DNA from 3 places in the Pseudomonas sp. CCI3.1 genome. Region 3 is predicted to be linked to each of the others. Evidence: riboswitches for the same ligand, from Rfam matches in the RefSeq annotation. Region 3 holds a riboswitch; each other region holds the start of a gene.
The links. Region 3 has a riboswitch for cobalamin ahead of RGV06_RS00890 (CbtB domain-containing protein). Riboswitches for the same ligand answer to the same signal wherever they lie in the genome.
Positions count from the first base shown of each region.

Region 1: it holds a riboswitch for cobalamin, as region 3 does, so the genes downstream of both, RGV06_RS01580 (ABC transporter substrate-binding protein) here and RGV06_RS00890 (CbtB domain-containing protein) in region 3, are expected to answer to the same signal.
Region 2: it holds a riboswitch for cobalamin, as region 3 does, so the genes downstream of both, cobO (cob(I)yrinic acid a,c-diamide adenosyltransferase) here and RGV06_RS00890 (CbtB domain-containing protein) in region 3, are expected to answer to the same signal.

Region 1 covers NZ_JAVIWO010000001.1:392,019-394,275, forward strand. The annotation lists gene RGV06_RS01575 (FecCD family ABC transporter permease) at 1-381, opposite strand, end outside; gene RGV06_RS01580 (ABC transporter substrate-binding protein) at 390-1,403, opposite strand; cobalamin riboswitch at 1,522-1,722, opposite strand; gene RGV06_RS01585 (DUF1624 domain-containing protein) at 1,756-2,257, opposite strand, start outside.
Region 2 covers NZ_JAVIWO010000001.1:4,419,778-4,422,034, reverse strand. The annotation lists gene RGV06_RS20270 (cobyrinate a,c-diamide synthase) at 1-218, opposite strand, end outside; gene cobO (cob(I)yrinic acid a,c-diamide adenosyltransferase) at 229-840, opposite strand; cobalamin riboswitch at 922-1,167, opposite strand; gene RGV06_RS20260 (PQQ-dependent sugar dehydrogenase) at 1,295-2,257, shown strand, end outside.
Region 3 covers NZ_JAVIWO010000001.1:219,330-221,586, forward strand. The annotation lists gene RGV06_RS00880 (cobalamin biosynthesis protein) at 48-473, opposite strand; gene RGV06_RS00885 (CbtA family protein) at 470-1,171, opposite strand; gene RGV06_RS00890 (CbtB domain-containing protein) at 1,183-1,371, opposite strand; cobalamin riboswitch at 1,466-1,678, opposite strand; gene RGV06_RS00895 (response regulator) at 1,815-2,177, opposite strand.

The DNA of each region.
Region 1 (2,257 bases), 170 kb from region 3:
AATGGCTCCGGCAAAGGCTCCGGCAGACAAGGAAACGGCTCCGGCACCCAGGCCCAGTACCGCCACCAGCACGGCCCCGGTCGAGGCTCCGGCAGAAATGCCCAGCAAGTAGGGGTCGGCCAGTGGGTTACGCAGCAACGACTGCAACACCACCCCGCAAGTCGCCAGCCCCGCACCGCACGCCGCAGCCACCAGCGCACGGGTCAGGCGATAGTTCCAGACAATGCCTTCGTCGATCGGATCGAGCACGTACCCGGCGGCCCACAGCTTGTTGGCCAGCACCTGCAGCACCACGCCGGGTGCGATCGGGGTCTCACCGATGGCCACTCCGGCAAGCACTGCCAACAGCAACGCCACACAGGCCAGCAGTGTGAGCATCAGCCTTGCACTCATTTGGGCAGGTCGTAGGTATTGATGGCTGTGGCGAGTGTTTCGAGCCCGTCGAACATGCGCAGGCTGGCCTGCATGGCATGGGCATCGAGCATGATGATGCGGTTGTTTTTGACTGCATCCATGTTGCGTGTCACAGGATCGGTGCGCAGGAACTCGAGTTTTTTCTCAACGTCATCGGCCGGGAAACGACGGCGATCCATGCGTGCGATGATCAGGAACGTCGGGTTGGCCTTGGCCAGGGTTTCCCAACCAACGGTTGGCCATTCTTCATCGGACTCAACCACATTACGTATGCCCAGGGTATTGAGCATGAAGTCGGGGATACCTTTGCGACCCGCAACATACGGGTCGATATCCAGGTCGGCACTGGAGAACCAGAACAGCGCGCTGGCGTGGCTCAGGTCTTTGCCCTTGAGCGAATCGGTGGATGCCTCAAGGCTGGCCTTGAGCTGGGTATTAAGCGCTTCGCCACGTTGCTGCACATCGAAGACCTCAGCCAACTGGCTGATGCTCCTGTAAACACTTTCAATGCTGAATGCCTGCAAGCGAGTGCCGTCTGCGCCTACCAGGTTGTCCTTGCCCTCACAGTCGGACGGCATCAGGTAGGTGGGTATTTTCAGTTCATGAAACTGCTCGCGGGTGCCCACCACGCCTTGCGGACCAACCATCCATTCCAGTTGCACGGCCACCAGCTCGGGACGTTTGCCAATCACCGACTCAAAGCTGGGGTCGTTGTCGGCAAGCCGTTCGACCTTGTCGTTCTGTGCCTTGTACCGGGCGGGTACGTCGTTGAACCACAGCGATGTGCCCGCCAGCTTGTCGCCCAGGCCCAATGCATAGAACATTTCGGTGCCGGCCTGGCCGATGGTTACGGCGCGAATGGGCGCGTGCTGAAAGGTCAGCGGGCTGCCGCAGTTTTCGATCGTCAGTGGGTATTGGGTAGGGGCTGCGAGGGCCAATGCAGGCAAGGCGAGGGTGGCAAGAAGAGTAACAGCGCGGTGCAACAGCATGATGCAATCTCCATTTGATCGTACACAAAACGCAGGTGTACAGCCGGGAACACATCACCGAGCGCTGATGGCGCAAGAGCACGAGAGCAAGGATGCCTTCCCCGGACACCCCGCCGGTTAGTTTTTGGACTTTGCCGGCAGGTCTCCTGACTGATGGGTCATCGCCTGGCTCCAGCCTTCCCGGGGGGTTATCCCAGTGGCGAACACGGAGCAGGCTCGTCATCTACAGTTGCGGGGGCAGTTCCGTTTGGTGCACTACAGGCACTTCGGATTCCCTTTTAACCCCCCGTTAGGGGGGACCGGCGGCGGGATGATAGTCGATCTTGTTTGTCAGATGGAATTGGCGTCAGATTCAGAAATACTTGAGCCAGGCAATATCTCTGCGACGCGCCTTCAAAGCAGCAAACCAGCGCACCGGCAAATAGAGCGATGTGGCCAGCAGTACTGCCGTCAGCCATACCGCAGCGATACTGTCGAAACCGAAGTAGCTGCCCTGATTCTGGCCGAACAGGGCCACGCTCATTACATACAGCACTTTGAGCACGTATAGGTGCAGCAGATAAAAGAACATCGGTGCAGCGCCAAACACTGCCAGGGTGGTGATCCACGTGCGTTGACGGGCCCGCTCAAAGCCCAGTAGCAGTAACAGGCCAACTCCCAGGGTCAAGGCCAGAAACAGCAGCGAAGGCGGGTATTTGGTGATGTTGAAAAAACTCATCAGGCTCTGTGTAGCATGGTCATGACTCACCCAAGGCGCTTCACCATAACCATTGAGAAAACGCAGAACCACAAAGCCCAGCAGGGCCCCCGTACCTGCAAGCAACAGATAACGCTGGCGTGCGGCAGCCGAGGCT
Region 2 (2,257 bases), 4.2 Mb from region 3:
TCCGCACCCACCATCCACAAATCCACCTGATACACCGGCGCACCGCTGGCACGCTCCAGAATCATCGGGTCGAGAAAATCCGGGCCACATTTAAACACCCGCACTTTGCGCCCCTGATTGCGATGCAATCGGGCCAAGGCAGCGGTTACGGTGGTCTTGCCCTGACCGGAAGCCGGCGCGGCGATCAACACCGCCGGGCAATGACGCGACTCTCTCATGCTGGAACACTCACAATTCGATGCCTTTCTGAGCTTTGATCCCGGCCTGAAAGGCGTGTTTGACCACACCCATTTCGGTCACGGTATCGGCCAGGTCTATCAGTTCAGGTTTGGCGCCACGTCCGGTGACCAGTACATGCTGCATCAAAGGACGGGCCTGCAGGTCGGCGAGGATCTGCTCAAGGTCCAGGTAGCCATGCTTGAGTGCGATGTTCAGCTCATCCAGTACCACCAGCCCGATGGACGGGTCACGCAGCATTTCTCGGGACACTTCCCACGCGGCTTCGGCAGCGGCGATATCGCGTTGGCGATCCTGGGTTTCCCAGGTAAAGCCTTCGCCCATCACGTGGTAGCGCACCTGCTCGGGGAAGCGGCGAAAGAAGATCTCTTCGCCGGTGCTGTTGCGTCCCTTGATGAACTGCACCACGCCGCACTGCATGCCGTGGCCCATGGCCCGGGCCAGCATGCCAAAAGCGGAACTGCTTTTGCCTTTACCATTGCCGGTCAACACCAGCAGTAGCCCGCACTCATTGGGCGAGCTGGCAATGCGCTCATCCATGACGGCTTTTTTGCGCAGCATGCGCGCCTGATGACGTTCGTCGCGTTCGGGGGATTCGTTCATGGCAGCTCTCCGTTGGGGCTCAATGATGCAAACGGGAGGCGGGGGGATAGTCAAATAATCGGCACGTCCTCGCCCGCCGCGAGGATGCTGGATGGATCAGGCCGGTCTCCGGGCTCATAAGCGGTTTAGCCCCCTGCGGGACACACCCTGACCACGCGCCTTCCCGTGAAGAAACACAGTGGCACTCAGCGTGGCATTGACTCATTTACCGTTGCGGGGGCAGCGCCGGGATCATGGCGGTTGTGTGGGTCAAACACGCCCTCACCGGCTTCCCTGTTTCACTCGGCCAACCTTACGTTGCCGAGCACCTGAAACAAGCCGCGAAGGTTAGAGGGTTGGGGGTGGAGCGTCAATTAAAGGTGGCACCAAAAGGGTTTATACAAAGCTGCGGGCTGAACCTTTGAGGGGCTACGCTTCTCTATGACCTACAAGACCAAACTTAATGGAGTTCTTCATGCTCAAGCGCCAGCACGCTATTGTCATCGTACTTGCGGCAGGATTGGCTGCCTGCGGCGAGACTTCGACCCTGCAAGTGAGTGATGGCACCGGCCCGTCGCCGAAGCTGCCTGAACCGAACAAGACGCTTATACCCACCGTCAATATCGCCCCGGCGGTCGGTTGGGCTGAGGGCTCCACACCGATTGCCGCCCAAGGTTTGAAGGTCGCCGCTTTCGCCGAAGGCCTGGACCATCCGCGCTGGCTCTACGTATTGCCCAACGGCGATGTGCTGGTCGCGGAAACCAATGCACCGCCCAAGCCGGATGACAGCAAGGGTATCAAGGGCTGGATCGCGGACAAAGTCATGAGCCGCGCAGGCGCCGGTGTGCCGAGCGCGAACAGGATCACCTTGTTGCGCGATGCAGACCACGACGGAGTGGCTGAAACTCGCACGGTTTTTCTCGACAATCTGAACTCCCCCTTTGGCATGACCCTCGTAGGCAACGATCTGTATGTCGCCGACGCCGACAAGCTGCTGCGCTTCCCCTATCAGGCGGGCGAAAACAGCATCAAGGCGAAGCCGGTCAAGGTCCTCGATTTGCCAGGCGGCCCGCTGAACCATCACTGGACTAAAAACGTCATCGCCAGCCCTGATGGCACCAAGCTGTATGTCACCGTTGGCTCCAACAGCAACGTGGGCGAGAACGGCATGGACAAGGAAGAAGGCCGCGCCGCGATCTGGGAGGTTGATCGCGCTACCGGCAATCACCGGATTTTCGCTTCTGGCCTGCGCAACCCCAACGGCCTGGACTGGGAACCCAAAACCGGCACACTCTGGACAGCAGTTAACGAACGTGACGAAATCGGCAGCGATCTGGTCCCCGATTACATCACCTCAGTCAAGGATGGTGGTTTCTATGGCTGGCCCTACAGCTATTACGGCCAGCACGTGGATGTACGGGTCAACCCGCAAAATCCG
Region 3 (2,257 bases):
GTCGAGATAGAGCTGTTCTTGAACAACGCTCATAGTGAGGCGGGTGATTATCGCGGGTTTTGCTCAAAAGAGGCCAACGCAAAGGTCGCCCCGGGTGATTTTTGTCGCGTAATCCGCAGGGTCGCGGGTGCGCCTGCGAGCTGCTCGGCCAGGGCCAGTGCGGCACTTTCGGCAACGCCGAAACAACCGGTGTGCTCAAACGCAATGTTGGAGCGATGACTCAGCTGTGACGCGTACGGGGCAAGCTGTTCAGCATTGAAGACCTCAAACCCCAGGTTCAGTTGGGCTGCCAGTTGCAGCAGCGAGGGTTCCTGGCGCTTGAGATCGATACTGGCCAAGCCACTGACCGCGCTCAGTGCGATCCCGGCCTGAGCCAGGGAGCTTTCGATCAAACTCAAAAGCTGCGCAACGCTGCATCCCTGGCGGCAGCCCAGACCCATCACCAGGATTGGCACTGTGCCCGTTGCCGTCATGCCGAGTACTGGCCTTCAGACTTGCGGCGAAACAGCCAGGCGCTAATCACGCCCAGTGCCAGCCAAAAAGCGAAGTTGGTCAGCTGCGAGGCAATCTTGAACTGAGATTCCAGTGCTTCAGGAGCCAGGCTTGAGTGCACCAGTGGCTGCGGCGCCCCAAAAATATGCGGTACCACCAGAATCGCCACGCCCAGCACTTTCAGCGCCCAATGCTTGCCAAAGACCAGCAATGCGATTGCCACTGCGGTCGAGGCTGCGGTGCTGACCCACCAGAGTTGGCGTTGCAGCAAGTCGGCCGCTGCAGTGCCCGGCAGCTCGGGCGGCAGGCCCAGGGTTGGGGCCAGGCAGAACACCGCATAACCGGCAAGCCCCCAGAGCAGACCCTGGGACGTGCGGGTCGGGGCACGCAAGGTGTAAAGACCCGCCAGCATCAAGGCAAAACCGACAGCCACCACCAGATTGCCGCCAGTGGTGGACAGCACGCGCTGCCAGCCATCTTCCGGCTCCCAGGCCTCGGCGTCGTGTTCATGGGCAGGCATGGCCATGTCGGCATGCTCGTGCACTTCTGTGGCGGCAGGTTTTTCATAGGTTTCGGCCTGCAAAATCAGCGGGGAAACCCACAGGCTTTGCATCAAGGTCAGCAGCAGGGCGGCCAGCAAGCCGGTGAAGCCTGCGGTTTGAGCGATACGCTTAATCATGGCAGGCAGTCTCAATGGCACGGGAAGGCGGAGCTGTGACGGGTGTCATGGGCCGCATTGTGGACCGCATCGATATGCGAGAACCCGGCGAAGTAGACAAGAAAGGCTCCCAGCACCGCAGCGCCGACAGCAGCCACAATGCGTTGGCTTTGAGTGGCAGTGGTAGCAGCGGAATGGGTACGGCTGGTGCTAATGGACATGGCGCTTGCCTCTGGTCAGACGACGGGCAGCAAAGCGCAAGAAAACCCCACGAACGAAGCCCGCAGGGTTAAACAGCGCCCGCCCACCGCGGGTTTGTCATTCAAATAACCAGGCCGGTCTCCGGGCTTGCGAGGGGCTCAAGGGTTGAGCCTGCAAACATCTCCTTCCCATGCACACGGCACAGTGGATCTGATGTTTCTCTCGCTTACCGTTGCGGGGGCAGCGCCGGACTTGTCAGGACTGAACGCCTGACGCACCGGTTTCCCGTTTCACCCTGTGAAGGGCACCTGATACAAGATGTGTAGGAAACCACAGCCCGTTGGAAGCGTCAATTCAAGGGCGATAGATACACCTCTACTGTGGGAGCGAGCCTGCTCGCGAAAATCATTCGCTAGCAGGCTCGCTCCCACAGGGCCTTGTCCAATAAGAGAACAGCTACACGTCAGGCGGTCAGCATGCTTTTGACTTTGTCACGCAGTTGGTCAATGGAAAAAGGTTTGCCAATCACCGCCATGCCCTCTGCAACCTCAAGGGTTTCGGCATAGCCGCTGGCGAACAGGATGGGCAGTTTTTGGCGCAATTGGCGGGCCTTGCTTGCCAGCTCCCGGCCGTCCATGCCCGGTAATCCGACGTCGGTCATTAACAGGTCAATGTGCTGGGCCGCATCCTCTAGCATTTCCATGGCCTGCTCGCTGCCATCGGCCTCAAGCACGCTGAACTCCAGTTCTTGCAGCACGTCAACGATCAGCATCCGAACAATGGCGTCGTCTTCAACCACAAGGATGGTGGAGGGTGTGGCGGACATAATCATGATCTCGATAAAAATTTAAGCGTGGGTCTGGCAAGCAGCAAGGATAGCCTTGACCTGCGTTTGAGTGTGTCTGT